One region of the Alteromonas sp. RKMC-009 genome, then DNA from elsewhere that is predicted to be linked to it. Evidence: predicted binding sites of a transcription regulator. Region 1 holds the regulator's gene; the other holds the start of a gene.
What was found. Region 1 encodes LexA, which represses DNA repair genes until DNA is damaged. Its sites were predicted from a motif close to TACTGTATNNNNATACAGTA; they were not measured.
Positions count from the first base shown of each region.

Region 2: DS731_RS02250 (S24 family peptidase) is a predicted target of LexA. The motif match lies at 4,918-4,937, and genes of this name have one in related genera.

Region 1 is NZ_CP031010.1:4,841,762-4,849,570, forward strand. It holds gene ctaD (cytochrome c oxidase subunit I) at 1-1,056, opposite strand, end outside; gene coxB (cytochrome c oxidase subunit II) at 1,066-2,151, opposite strand; gene DS731_RS21080 (YceI family protein) at 2,559-3,131, shown strand; gene DS731_RS21085 (serine hydrolase domain-containing protein) at 3,241-4,380, shown strand; gene lexA (transcriptional repressor LexA) at 4,482-5,108, opposite strand; gene DS731_RS21095 (LysR family transcriptional regulator) at 5,193-6,062, opposite strand; gene DS731_RS21100 (AEC family transporter) at 6,165-7,100, shown strand; gene DS731_RS21105 (MFS transporter) at 7,081-7,809, opposite strand, start outside.
Region 2 is NZ_CP031010.1:521,238-529,046, forward strand. It holds gene DS731_RS02225 (class 1 fructose-bisphosphatase) at 1-499, shown strand, start outside; gene ppa (inorganic diphosphatase) at 673-1,206, shown strand; gene DS731_RS02235 (sensor histidine kinase) at 1,785-2,810, shown strand; gene DS731_RS02240 (methyl-accepting chemotaxis protein) at 2,980-4,560, shown strand; gene DS731_RS02245 (YebG family protein) at 4,568-4,861, opposite strand; gene DS731_RS02250 (S24 family peptidase) at 4,962-5,378, shown strand; gene DS731_RS02255 (Y-family DNA polymerase) at 5,366-6,622, shown strand; gene DS731_RS02260 (HAD family hydrolase) at 6,707-7,216, shown strand; gene DS731_RS21860 (hypothetical protein) at 7,213-7,389, opposite strand; gene DS731_RS02265 (hybrid sensor histidine kinase/response regulator transcription factor) at 7,451-7,809, shown strand, end outside.

The sequences.
Region 1 (7,809 bases):
GGTGGCCACCCAGTTAAACACTTTCACGCCGGTGGGTACGGAGATCAGCATGGTGGCGAACATAAAGAACATTTCAGCAAACACCGGCATACCCGTGGTAAACATATGGTGAGCCCAGACAATGAATGAGAGCAGGGCGATGGAGGCAGTGGCGTACACCATGGAGGCATAGCCGAACAGGCGCTTGCGGGCGAAGGTCGGCACAATCTGCGAGATAATGCCAAAAGCCGGTAATATCATGATGTAGACTTCAGGGTGTCCGAAGAACCAGAAAATATGCTGGAACATCACCGGATCACCGCCGCCGGCAGCGTCAAAGAAACTTGTCCCGAAGAATTTGTCGGTAAGCACCATGGTCACTGCACCGGCCAGTACAGGCATTACCGCAATCAGCAGGAATGCAGTAATTAGCCAGGTCCAGACGAACAGCGGCATTTTCATCCATGTCATACCCGGCGCACGCATATTAAAGATAGTCACGATTACGTTGATTGCGCCCATGATGGAAGAAATCCCCATAATATGGACTGAGAACACAAACAGCGCGGTACTGTCGCTGCTGTACGTCGTCGACAGCGGTGCATAGAAGGTCCAGCCGAAAGCAGGGCCACCACCTTCCATGAACAGTGAACCTAACAGCATGGAAAACGCAAACGGCAGGATCCAGAAGCTCCAGTTGTTCATTCTCGGTAATGCCATATCCGGTGCGCCGATCATCATGGGGATCAGCCAGTTAGCCAGACCGGTAAACGCCGGCATGACAGCACCGAATACCATTATCAGGCCGTGCACTGTGGTCATCTGATTAAAGAAATTCGGGTCTACGATTTGTAAACCGGGCTGGAACAGTTCGGCGCGGATCACCATCGCCATCGCGCCGCCGGTAAGAAACATGATGAAGGCGAACCACAGATATAACGTACCGATATCTTTGTGGTTAGTTGTCAGCACCCAACGCATCAGGCCTGCCGGAGCGCCGTGTCCGTGGTGATCATCGTGATGTTCATCATGTGCCGCAGTGTGCTCCGGCGTCATAGTTTCAGTTGCTTTACTCATCGCACGCTCCTATTTACCGGTTGCTACTGCATTAACGTCTTTAGGCTGGATCACATCGCCGGTGTTATTTCCCCAGGCATTCCGCTCGTAAGTAATCACAGCGGCGATATCTTTCAGGGACAGCATCTTGCCAAACGCCTGCATGGCCGTGCCTGCTTTACCGTTAAGCACAATATCGATGTGCGCTTTCTGATCCTCTAATACCATCTGACTGCCTTTAAGTGCAGGGAAAACGCCCGGCAACCCCTGACCGTTAGGCATGTGGCAGGCTGCGCATGTTGCGTTGTACACTTTCTCGCCGGTACTCATCAGCTCTTCTTTGCTCATGTTCATGGCCAGCAGACGCTGTTCTTCTTCTTTCGCCTGTTTCACAATGGCTTCCTGCTCTGTCATCCAGGTTTTATAGTCATCCGGGCTCTTCGCAATCACCACTACCGGCATGAAACCATGATCCTTCCCGCACAGTTCAGCGCACTGTCCACGGTAGATACCGGGCTCATTCACTTTGGTCCACGCCTCATTGATGAAGCCAGGGTTAGCATCTTTCTTCACTGCGAAATCGGGCACCCACCAGGAATGGATAACGTCGTCAGAGGTGATCAGGAAGCGGACTTTTTGTCCGGTAGGAATGACCAGAGGACGATCTACCTCAAGCAGGTAGTTTTCCCCTTTTTCGAATTTGTTCTCAATCTGCTCACGCTGTGTGGCCATGATGGAGTAAAAGGACACATCGCTGTCCATGTACTTGTAATGCCATTTCCACTGGGAGCCGGTGACAAGAACCGTCAGTTCAGGTTCACTGGCATCTTCCATCGCGATGAGGGTTTGTGCTGCCGGGACGGCCATAAAAATCAGGATCAGGAAAGGAATGACTGTCCAGGCGATTTCTACTTTCACATTTTCGTGGAAGTGCGCCGGTTTGGCGCCCCGGGATTTACGGTGCTTGAACATGGAGTAAAACATCACACCGAACACCACCACGGCGATGGCCACACAAATTGAGAACATCAGCATATGCAGGTCGTAAACCTGTCCACTGATGTCTGTGACACCTTGTCTCAGGTTGATTTCACCTGACCGGTCTGATGTTGCCATGGTTTCTGCTTGCAGCGATGCCGGAATAACAGACATCGCTAATCCCCAAACCATCATTGCGTTACATACGAGTTTCTTCACTCAACACCTCCGTGATGGAGGATCTTGTGTAATACCCTGCTCACAGGACCCTGTCGTATCAGGCTAGCCGCCTGTTAATTTTTATCTTTTTTTGTTATTTTTTCGTTAACAACGGTATAAGAATTAAACAGATTTCATCTTGTGTCTAGTCTTTCTGAAAAAATAAATGGCCGGGGTAGCCTCAGAAACAGGGTCAGAGCACTTCATTCTGATATTTCGAATGTTTCGTTCAGATCTTCGACACATCCGTATTTCAGGAACGCCGTATTATAGGTAAGTAAATCGTCCTCACACTTGTGACATCAACGTTATGAAAGGAATGTGTAATGAATAAATTTATCCCGGCAGTATTAGTTTCAGGTTTAATCAGTGCAGGCGCATTCGCGGCGCCTGTCAGCTACCAGATTGATCCTACTCACACCAGCGTTATCGCTTCATGGAATCACTTCGGATTCTCTAACCCGACAGCCGCTATCAACGGCGCTGAAGGCACCATCGTGTTTGACAAAGACGCGCCGGAAGACAGCAAAATCGATGTGTCTGTGAAAATTGATACCATTGATTCATTTGTTAAAAAGCTGAATGAAGAATTTGTCGGTGCTGACTGGTTCAATGCAGCGAAGTTTCCTTCTGCAACATTTACCAGTACAGATGTTGAAATGACAGGTGATAAGACGATGGAAGTGACCGGCGATCTGACGATCAAAGGTGTGACTAAGTCCGTCACTATGGATGTCACTCTGAATGGTTCAGGTGTACACCCGATGACTCAGAAAGAAGCGATTGGTTTTGATGCAATGACCACCATCAAGCGTTCTGACTTCGGTATTGATATGTACGTACCGAATGTAAGTGATGAAGTGACGTTGCACATCACCACAGAAGCACAAGCTAAATAAGTTTTCGCATCACCGTCCGGATGCCCGGCCCGCGCAAGCGGGCCTTTTTATTGGTAGCGATCTGTTAACTGCGGTAGTCTGGTTGTTTTTATTGTCAGGGATTGCTTCTATGTTGCGCCGCGCAGTTTTCTCCTCTTTTCTGTTATTTTTAACTCCCTCTGTTTTTGCCAAAGATCTTCCTTCCGGCGCTATTAACGCTCTGTTTGAAGAAGCGGTAAGTCATGACACAGTGCCGGGTATAACCATGGCGCTCGGTAACGATAAGGGCATGCTGATGGCTAAAGGCTACGGTTTTGCCGACGTTGAAAACCATGTACCTATGACGACAGATCACAAGGTGCGTATCGGCAGTGTCTCTAAACTCATCGCTACGGCCGGATTAATGCGTCTTGCGGAAGCGGGCAACATTGATCTGGATAAACCGGTCACTGAATACGTCAGCGCATGGCCAGCTGATAAACCGGTCATTACTCTGCGCCAGCTTACCTCACATACAGCAGGCATCAGGCACTACAAAGAAGGAGCCAATGAATTCCTTCTGAATGAAAGTTATCCGGATATCGACAGTGCACTGGCGATGTTTAAAGATGATCCACTGCTGTTTGCACCCGGCACAGATCACCGTTATTCAACGTTTGCCTGGACACTGGTCAGTGCCGCAATGGAAGGGGCTGACCCGTCCCGGGATTTCCGCGCCATCATTAACGAAGAAGTGTTTGCGCCGCTGAAACTGGACAACACGGTATTTGACGACCAATACACCATCATCGATCACCGGGCGAGACCTTACACCGTACACGAAGGTGAGCTGATTAATGCGCCACAAACGGATCACAGCTATAAATGGGCCGGCGGCGGTTTTATTTCTACGCCGTCAGATATTGTCCGGTTTGCTGTAGCCCATGTGGCAAGCGATTACCTGAAACCAGAGACTACCCGGGCCATGTTTACTCCTGCCAGGCTTAACAATGGTGAAACCGTGGGCTTCGGCATAGGCTGGAAAACCGGTTTTGGCGATTACAAACAACGTAAAGCGTATAAAGACAATGCCAGCGCGCTGGCTTTGATGGACGATATTCCTGATGCAGTGATGCACTCAGGTGGCAGTATGGGCGGCATTACAATGACCATTCTTTGCCGTGAACATAAAACAGCGGTTACTGTAGTAAAAAATGTCAGTGGTGAAGACGATGCTGATGTTTTTCTGCTGGCGCTGAAGACACTGCACTTTGCACATACCAGCCAATAGTAAAAAAAAGGGCGATGATGGTTCACATCATCGCCCTTCCAATTTTTCAGCGCTGTGGCCAGTGCGCACAATAGTTATTGCACCGCGCTTAGCGAAAAGCCTTACATCCAGTCAGCATTGCGGATAACACCTACAGCCAGACCTTCAATGTTGAATGGTTCAGCAGCAAGATCCACCTTGATGGTATCGAATTCTTCATTTTCTGCATGCAGCCATACTTCGCGGCCGCGTTTTTCCAGACGTTTTACCGTGACATCCTCATCAACCCTGGCAACAACAACCTGCCCATTGTGCACGTCAGTAGTACGGTGAACGGCAAGTAAATCACCATCCAGAATACCGATATCTTTCATACTCATACCGTTTACACGTAACAGGAAATCCGCACGGGGGTGGAACAGATCAGGGTCGACCTTGTAATGCATTTCCACATGTTCCTGCGCCAGAATAGGTTCACCTGCCGCAACACGGCCGATTAACGGTAAGCCTGCGTCTTCATCGTTTTCTGCTTCCAGCGGAATATTCAGCTTTATACCCCGTGAGGTACCCGCCAGAATTTCGATTACACCTTTACGGGCCAGCGCCTTTAAATGCTCTTCTGCTGCATTAGCTGATTTAAACCCTAATTGCTTCGCAATTTCCGCACGGGTGGGCGGCATGCCGGTTTCCAGCATGGTGGTTTTAATCAGTTCGAGAACTTCCGTTTGTCTTGGAGTAAGTGGACGCATAAACAGCCCTGTTTTTCTATACAGTTCCTGTGAGTATATACAGTTGCGCTGGTTTGACAAGGGCTGCCGGCGAAATTATTACGGTTATTTCGACGCGCACTCAATAAATCGGGCCAAAGCCGGGTTGCTGTTGTCCTGCTGCCATACCAGCACATATTCCACCACCGGCGCTCTGTTCAGCGGCAGCAGAACCACATCCGGCGGACACACCTGCTTCAGCGGTTCAGGCACAAGCGCAATCCCTACTTCACTGGCCACCAGCGACACGATGGTTTGCTGTAACTGGGTTTCTAACACCACACGGGGCACAAAGTTCGCTTCAGCACAGTACTGTTCAATGGTGTTACGCAGCTCCGGCGCCACATTGTGGGGCGTAACAATGAATTTTTCGTCAACTAAATCCTCTGCGCAGACTTTTTTTGCCCCGGCCAGCCGGTGGTGTTTATGAACAGCCAGACAGAGCGCTTCAGTGCGCAAAGACAGTATTTCCAGTCCCCGGGACGTCGCCGGCTTTAACATGATGGCGGCATCAAACTGCGCAGAAGTAACGCCATTAATTAACTCAAAGGGAATAACCTCCTGAATATGAAAGGACACAGCGGGATAACGGGACATAAACTGTCTGGCCAGTTCAGGCACAATGTTATAAGCCGCATGCATCATGAATCCCACAGACAAGCTTCCCGACTTTCCGGCACCGGTCGCTCTTGCCCGTTCCGCGGCTTTGCTGACCGATTGCAATATGGTTTTGCTGTCGCGGTAAAACTGCTTTCCTGCGGCAGTCAGACTCACGCCTTTCGGGTGACGACTGAACAATGCCGTACCCAGCTCTTCTTCCAGCAGTGCGATCTGGCGGCTGAGAGGTGGCTGAGTGATGTTTAGCCGCTGCGCAGCCCGACCCACATGACCGGTTTCAGCTACCGCAATAAAATATCTTAAGGGTTTTATATCCATGATGATTCAATATTTGTATCAGAATTAACTCAATTCTATATTGGATTGAATGATAAGACTAAAGGTAATCTGACCGCCGGTTCCCTGATCACCTGTCATTTCATGTTGTCTGTTTTCACGCTCATATTCCCCATATTTGCCCTCATATTCCTTGGCTGGTATTTACGCAAAAGGGATTTGCTGAACGACTCTGCCACTACACAACTCAATAAATTTGTTGTCTGGCTGGCGTTGCCTGCGCTGCTTTTTGACATCACAGCAACGTCTGCCATTGCGTCTCTCTGGCAACCGGGTTTTGTTTTGAGCTTCACCCTCGCCGTGTTTGTCATTTTTACGCTTACTGTCGCAGTACAAAGGAAACGTAATATGTCGCTATCAGAGAGTGCAATAGACGGGCTAAACACCAGTTACGCCAATACCGGATTTATGGGCTTTCCCTTGCTCATGGCGGTAGCAGGAAGCGAAACGCAGACGCCAGTGCTCATTGCGACAATCATCACCGTTTGTGTTTTATTTGCCGTTGCCATTGTGCTGATAGAGATTGATCTCAGTAAAGCAGTAAGCCTTCGTAGTCTGATTGCAGATGTAAGTGTAAAGCTGCTGAAAAACCCGGTGGTGATTGCACCAATGGCCGGGGTCATGTTTACCGCTTTTGATATTGACCCTCCCCATCCATTGCTGACCACGGCATCGTTGCTGGGTCACGCTGCAGCCCCCTGCGCATTGGTAACCATAGGATTGTTTATTGCGGGCAGTCATACCTCAACGAAAGGCAGCAGCGCTTCGGTTATCAGCTTTGTGATCACCAAACTACTTGTCCACCCGGCGCTGGCATACGTAATCGCGATGTTGATCATGCCTGATAACGCGACAGGGATTTTTTACGTGGTTTTACTCAGCGCGTTACCTGCAGGTACAGGCCCGTTTATGCTTGCAGAGTATTATCAGAAAGAGGCGGCGAAGGTCTCTGCGTCGATCCTCATCACTACCGTAATGTCGCCGTTTACCCTTGGCGTCATTATTTATCTTTTTCAGTAGCTAACGCGTTATGCACCGCCCGGGTGAGAGGATAAAACCAGAGCACCACAGCCCCGAGCAGACAGCCTGCGCTGGCTACCAGCGAAATGATTTCGACGAATAGCACAGACTCAATATCAGCGTTTGCACTTTGCGCCGCATATTCCAGCGCACCGGCAATCACAGCAAAAGACAGCCCGTCGCTTATCCGCATCACCAGATGAAATGCGCCAAAGGTAAGCGCCTGATTAGGTATCCCCTGATCCCTGGCACCGTACTCAATGGTGTCTGGTAATGCTGACCACACCAGTACCAGCAGTCCGCCTGAGAAAAAACCACAAACAACGAAATAAACACAGGCGCCGGTCATCGTGGCCGGGATCAGCAGAAGAAAGCTAAGGAAAGTCACAGCCAGCCCGGCCAGCGCAAGGATCATGGCATGATGCTTTTCCATGCGCTGTGAGAGATGGTTAAACCAGGGTAGCGCCACCAGCTTTCCTGCCGCCAGACTCATAATGAGCCAGGTCGTCAGCTTCTCGTCGTGAAAAAGCATGCTTGCGAAGTAAACGCCGGATTTGTAGAACACCGGAATAAAGATACACGGCAGCAATGAATATAACGCCAGTACCATGAATGCCTTATTTCGCAGGAGTGCACGGAATGCTTTACTGAGCGGAGGCGGGTGTTTGACCGCTGTCAGATTACCTTCCCGCCAGACCGGCAAAATACA
Region 2 (7,809 bases), 610 kb from region 1:
GCTGACTACCGGCCGTGGCACGCACATTTATACACTGGATAAAACCCACGGAGGTTTCCTGTTAACGCACCCTAATGTGCAGGTGCCTGAGCAAACATCCGAGTTTTCAATCAACGCGTCTAATCAGCGCCACTGGGAAGCGCCGATGAAAGCTTATATTGCTGACTTGCTGGCGGGCACAGACGGTCCCCGTGAAAAGAATTTCAACATGCGCTGGGTGGCGGCGATGGTGGGCGATATTCACCGTCTGCTTTGCCGGGGCGGTATTTTTATGTATCCCTATGACAACCGTAACCCGTCTAAAGCCGGTAAACTGCGTTTATTATACGAAGCCAACCCGATGGCATTTCTGATGGAACAGGCCGGTGGCCTGGCCGATACGGGGACAGGTCGTATCATGGAAGTGATGCCCACCGAAATTCATCAACGTGTACCGGTGATTTTAGGTTCCAAAGAAGAAGTGGAAACGTGCCTGAGCTATCACGCTAAAGCGGAATAGCGCACATTCAGCACAAAAATACTGAAGACTGCTTAAGACTTGGGTCTTAAGCAGTTTTTATTTTACGGTAGTCACCGTATACTTAGGCGCGATTTTGCCGTGAAAGGGAATACAGTGTGTTTGTTTTCCCGGACAAATCCCGTTTTTAATTTAACAAATCAAAGGATTATTTCATGAGCCTTAACAACGTTCCTGCTGGTAAAGATATGCCAGAAGTGGTGAATGTCATCATCGAAATCCCAGCTCACGCTGACCCGGTAAAATATGAAGTAGACAAAGACACCGGTGCAATGTTTGTTGACCGTTTCATGGCTACCTGCATGCACTATCCGGTAAACTACGGCTACGTGAATAACACACTGTCTTTAGACGGTGACCCGGTTGACGTACTGGTTATGACGCCGTTCCCTATTATCAGCGGTTCTGTGATCAAGTGTCGTCCTGTTGGCGTTCTGAACATGACTGACGAGTCAGGTACTGATGCGAAAGTTCTGGCAGTGCCGGTAGACAAACTGTCTACGATTTACCGCGACGTGAAAGACATCAACGACGTGCCGGAGCTGACTAAACAGCAAATTGAGCACTTCTTCTCTCACTATAAAGATCTGGAGCCTGGCAAGTGGGTTAAGATCGACGGTTGGGCAGATGCAGAAGCAGCGAAAGCTGAAATCGTATCCAGCGCCAAGCGTTACGAAGAAGGCAAATAAGCCCTTCTTTCCGCAGATTGAAAAAGCCCGGTTCGCCGGGCTTTTTTGTGCGTATTGGATCGCGATCTGATCTGTAGCTGCACTTTGAGACATTGAGACTGCCCCTTCAGATCCCGATGTAGTAGGATTATTTCCACAAGCCAAACTTTTGTGGTATTGGTGGAAAGCAATCAAAAAAGAGTTGACTATTTATTATTGTCGAATTGATAGACACCGTACGGTTTCTGCGCTGCGATGGTATCAAAGGCTTTAATCTGTTGGCGCCGGAGGGGACTGGTAATACAGTCATCAACGCCATGTATACAAACAATGCACAAAGTTATCCACAGCCTTGTGCATAAAAAAGACTTGATTTGCGGGTAAAAATGATCAAAGCGATCTTTGGATCAAAGCGGAGGCCAAATATTTTCGCGGCTGATTATGGTCCCTGTGTGTACTTTGGAATAAATTCGGGGTTCAGGCCGGGTAGTTTGGACAACCCGGAGCTATGCTTTAGTTCAGGGTTTGTATATGATTTCAGAGCAGACTGTGAAATCCGTTGAACGCGCGGATTTGGCGTCCGGCTGCCGGAGATTAATGTGAGTTCAGATATTCAGAAGTTGCAGCAGCAAATTGCATTGTTGCAGAGAAAATTGAGTCGTGAGCAGCTGGCGCGTACGGCGGCTGAAGACATGCTCAATAATTACTCCCGCGATGCCTATCTGGCAAATCAAAACCTGCGTCGTGCTCTCAGCGAAACCCGCGCTATATATCATCAGTTGCTGTCTCAACTTCCTGACAGTGAGGCTGATACATTTAAACAGTCAGCCAAACTTTCCTCTGACAGCATAGCCATGGTGGACCGTATGACACTGCTTAGCCAGCTTGCTGCAGGTATTGCTCATGAAATTAATAACCCCATCGGCTTTATCAAAAGTAACTGTGAAATTCAGGAATATATGCTGAAGGATGTGTTCGATGCCTGGGATGAACTTAAGGATGAGTTAAAAAAGGGCGGCACCTCTGCAGCTAAATTACCCGCTGACATGGAGTTGAAATACTTGCTGCGGGATGTGAGAGAGATGCTTTCAGACATGCAAAAATCCTCTCTGGAAGGCGCTAACCGTATTGCTGAAATTGTTTCCTCACTGCAGATTTTTTCTTCTCCGGTTACCGTGGAACGTAACTGGGAAGATGTAGATGATCTTCTTGAGTTTGGTCTGGAGGAAATCATCAGGCGAATTCCTGCAAATGTTTCTCTTAATTTCGATGCGTCGGATTCCCGCTCACAGGTACTGGTTAACAGGAAGCAAATCAGGCAGGTGCTTGAGGCAGTAGTTGAAAACTCAATTGATGCCTGTGTATCCGGCGGCACAATCAGTATCGCTGTAGCTGATCTGCCGGGCGCAGTTAAAGTGTTTATAAAAGACAATGGTGAAGGAATAAAGCCTGAGCACATGCCATTAATCTTTACGCCTTTCTTCACTACCCGCCCTCCCGGCAGCGGCACAGGTCTTGGCCTTTCTGTGGCCCAGGCTTTGATGGAATCTCATAATGGCTGGATAGATATTCAGAGCGATACCGGTTCCGGAACCACTGTGACCCTCAATTTCCCTCTGCAGTGATAATTCTGTGTATTTACATTAGTAAATGCTGACTTTTCAAACTCAGTTCCGGGCTGTAAACTCCCTTCCCTCTTTTTTTAAAGGTCAATTACTCTAAAGTCTAAATATAGGCTAAGGTTAAGGTGACCCTTAACCAATTTCTGAGAAAGCAGGGATGTGAGTCAATTATATGCGAAATAATCAACCGGTTACCCAGAAGCTTTATAACATTCCTCAGCACTACCGGCTCATTTCATCTACCGATAAACGTGGTGTGATCTCGCACTGCAATGATGAGTTCGTTGAAGTCAGTGGTTTCAGCCGTGATGAACTGATTGGAAAAAACCATAATATTGTACGTCATCCGGACATGCCGCCGGGTGTGTTCGGCGAAATGTGGGATACCTTATCTGCCGGCAATATCTGGATGGGACTGGTAAAAAACCGGCGCAAGAACGGAGATCATTACTGGGTTTCGGCGTTCGTGACCCCGGTTTTTGAAAACTCTCAGATCACGGGTTATGAGTCAGTACGTGTGCCGGCTTTGCCGGATGAAATTGCCCGTGCAGAATACCGTTACGAGCGGCTACGTGAAGGTAAGTCCAGTACATCGACCGGCGAACTGGCCATTCACTATATGAAAGATTGCCTGCCATTTATCGTAATGGGTCTTATTACCGCAGCGGCCTTATTCGCCACAGCGGGTGTGTTGCCGGCTGTTATCGCTGCCACAGGTTTCACGCTGTGCAGTTTCTGGATGGCGTCTAAAGTTAAAGGTGACTGGCAGGCGCTTATTGATATTTCTCCGGACAGCTATTCGAATCCGGTGGTATCGCAAACCTATTTTGCTGACTTCGGTAACCGGTCACGTGCGAAACTGGTTCTGGGATGCGAGCTTGCGCGCAGCCGTACGGCTCTTGACCGCATTCAGGATGCTGCCGCGGGGCTGGATACGATTGCTAACACCACTCATCAACAGGCCGAAATAACCAGTACGGCTGTCGTGCAGCAAAACGAGGCAACGCAAAACATTGCTTCAGCCGTTAACGAGATGTCGCAGGCTATTCAAAGTGTATCAGAGCGGGTTGATATGAATGCAGACAGCGCCCGCTCTGCTTCTAAAAATGTGGAAGCCGGTAATCAGAAAGCGGATGAAGCGTTATCTGCCATCATGGCGCTGAAAGAAGCGGTCAGTTCTATTTCGGTCACCGTGCAGGAACTGGCGCAGTCAACGAATGATATTGGTGAAGCTGCCAGTTTGATATCGACCATTGCTGAACAGACAAATCTGCTGGCACTGAACGCTGCCATTGAAGCTGCCCGCGCCGGCGAGCAGGGACGAGGCTTCGCTGTGGTCGCTGATGAAGTACGTTCACTGGCGTCAAAAACCAGAGAGTCCACAGATAAAATTCATAATATTATCCATGTTCTGGCTGAGCGGTCAGAACGGGCTGTTAGAGTATCCAATGACGGTATGGCATCAGCCGAGCAGGGCACGGCCATTGTCGAAGATACCCGCAAAACACTGGCAGACATTAATCAGGCCGTGAGTGTTATTGCCGATCAAACCTTCGAAATGGCCTCCGCTGTAGAGCAGCAAAGTTCTGTGGCAGAACACATCAATCAGCAGGTCGTAGAAATTGCCGATGGTGCCAAAGATACCCAGCGGGCATCTGAATCATCTTTAGATGCCAGCCAGCGTCTGCGTAAAACCGTTAACGAAGTTCACTCGGTTATCACCCGCTTTACCAATAAGCGGAATGTGGTGTAACCCGCTTTTAGTTCTTACTGTTTGCCTGTAGCTTTACCACTTCTGCTGATTCGGCGTCGAGGACGTCATCAGCAGAAGCGCCTTTGAGCAATTTGCCGACGGCATCTTTATTCTTTGCCAGCATGACAGACAGATTCTCAATCACGTCGTCTTCCAGCTTGATACCTTTCGCACCGATGTAAGCAGCCAGATTGTCTGCCGCATCCAGCATTTTGTCATACTGATCAGCTTCCTTCTTGTCTGTAGTGACCAACTTTTCTACCCCTTTATGCGAAACAACATATTGCACTGTAATAGCCATGATGGTTCTCCGATGTCGAACGTAAAATGAAATTTAATTTTAACCTGATTCATAAATACTGTATAAATAAACAGTATCTGAGGCAACTGTTTTTTGTACTATGTTGAGAATTATTCCGGTTATTGCACAGGCTGGTATCACCGGCTTCGAGTCCCCGGCAGCCGAATACCGTCAGCTCGGGCTTGATCTCGACGAGCTGCTTATCGACCATCCCACTGCTACATTTATTGGCCAGGCACAGGGAGAGTCGATGACCGGCGTGGGCATATTCGATGGCGATTTACTCATTGTCGACCGCGCTGCTGCACCCACTTCGCTGGATGTAGTAGTGGCTAATTTGAATGGTGTGTTTGTGTGTAAGCTGTTCGATCGCAAAGCTATGGTTCTGGTATCGCCCGGCAAACATCAGCAACCTTACGTGTTGGGGGAGGGAGATACCTTCGAAGAAGAAGGCATTGTTGTCCGTTCTGTCAGAATGCATCGCTATACCAGGCAGTTAAGACAATGTTTGCGTTAGTCGATGCCAACGGCTTTTATGCGTCCGCCGAAAAGGTGTTTGACCCCACTATCCGTGACAAACCCGTGGTAGTGCTGACAAACAACGACGGCTGCATTTGTGCATTGTGCGATAAGGCGAAAGCCCTTGGCGTAAAGAAATTCGGCCCGTACTACAAGGTACAGAAACTGCTGGAACAAAAAGGGGCAGTGATCAGGTCGTCTAACTATGAACTGTACGACTATTTGTCCAACCAGATGATGAATATTGTTGGCGGTTTTGCACCTCACCAGCATGTGTATTCTATCGACGAGTGCTTTTTGTATTTTGATAACTGGCAACCGCCGGAAGGATGGCACGCCTACGGTGAAACTATCAGGCGTGCTGTCTGGCAGCAGTTGCGTCTGCCTGTGGGAGTGGGTTTCGGGCTTACACCGACGCTGGCGAAGGTAGCCAGCCATGCGGGTAAAAGACTGGGAGATAAATCCGGCATTGCGGTGCTCGCTGAAAAGACACAGATCCAGCGCACCTTACAGGAAATGTCGCCGCAGGATGTGTGGGGGATTGGCCGGCGTATTGCGGAAAAGCTGGAAAACAGTGGTGTGCGCTCTGCGTGGGAGCTTGCCTGCGCAGCGCCTAAAAGTATCCGCAAGCAATTCTCTGTAGAGATTGAACGTACCGTGCGGGAGCTTAACGGTGTTACCTGCATTGAGTGGGAAAGTCATCGTCCTAAAAAACAGCAAATCTATGCTACCCGCGCTTTTGGCCATCCGGTTACGGACCATCAGAGTTTACGGCAGGCACTTTGCTGGCATGCTGAGCGGGTAGCTGAAAAGCTCAGGAAGCAAAATTGTACCGTGAAAACCCTTACCCTGTTTGCCCATGCGAACCCCTTTGCCGCCAGCGGGCATTATCATAAAGCTGTACAGCACCGTTTTGCTATTGCCACCGCTGACACGCGAATGCTGTCAGAAGCAGCCGGTAATGCAGCTGATACATTATATAGAGAAGGCGTGTTGTTTCATAAGTGCGGCGTGGGAGCAATTGAAATTCAGGATGAAGATGTAAAGCAGCCTGATTTGTTCGCACAAAGCGAAGGGAATACAAAGCTGATGGCATGCATGGACGCCATTAACAGAAAATACGGCAGCAGTACCATTGGCATCGCGGCGAAAGGTGACCATCAACCCTGGCGTATGAAGCGGGCGTATTTGTCTCCTCAGTACACAACTAACTGGCGGCATTTACCCCAATGTCAGTGTTGATGACATAAATGTTAGATTCAAAAGCGACATGGTTCGTTACACTAGAGATGTAGCAGATGCCGGGCAACAAAGGAGAGAACAGAGATGAAGTTAGATTTGACGAATGTCAGCGGAGTGATATTTGATTTAGACGGTACGCTGGTGGAGTCTGTCCTCGACTTTTCTCAAATGCGCCGCGAAATAGGTTGCCCTGCCAGCGAAGATATTCTTACCTTTATCGATAACCTGCCTGATGAAACCTCAAGAGCATCGGCACATCAGGTCATTCTTGATCACGAAATGGCCGATGCAGAGAATGCGAAATGGTTGCCGGCAGGAAAATCCATGGTAGATGCCGTTATCAAAGCAGATCTGCCCGTTGCCATTGTTACCCGCAACTGCAAACAGGCCACAGCGCTTAAAATCAGCAATAACCAAATCCCCATTTCAACCGTGCTCACCCGCGAATGCGCTCCTGCCAAGCCCGATCCCACGGCACTACTTATGATTGCCGGACAATGGCAAATAGCCCCCGCACATATCCTTTATGTGGGAGACTATATCTACGATCAGCAGGCCGCAGAAAATGCGGGCATGCAGTGGTTGTTGGTTTAATCGTGAGTGCCGGGCCACGACGGCATTTCGGGAATTTCCGGCATTAAATCGATTTTGGGTTCAGATTTTAAATTAAGACTGAAGTCATCTGACAACGTGGTCATACCTCCAGCTATATACTCCCAATCTTTACAATCAAGTTCTTGAATATTATTTAAATGTAATGTATCCATATTTAAAGCTCCTTTAATTAACCCTCAAATATTCTCTTTTAAGAACATGGTTGTTGCTGTCATGAATAGGATATTCTTTTATAAAAATTCAGTTAAACGTCTGATTGTCCTTTTTTGTATAGTTGGATGTCTGTTTAGTGCAAGTGCTCTGGCTGCGCCGTTTTGGGAAAAAGCTAATATAGTTTTCAATGGTGAGCCATCCGGAATGATTCGCGATATTGTTCATTCATCTGACGGGTTATGGTTGGGTGCAGAAAACGGGCTTTTTCTTTTATCCGGCAAGAACGAGAAAAAGGTAGAATTTCCATTTCCTTATAGCGGCTATATCTCCGACTTGTATCTGGGGCAAGATGAAACGCTTTGGATTACTGTTTATGGTGAAGGGGTTTATTACAAAAGAAAAAATGAAGATGTGAAGGT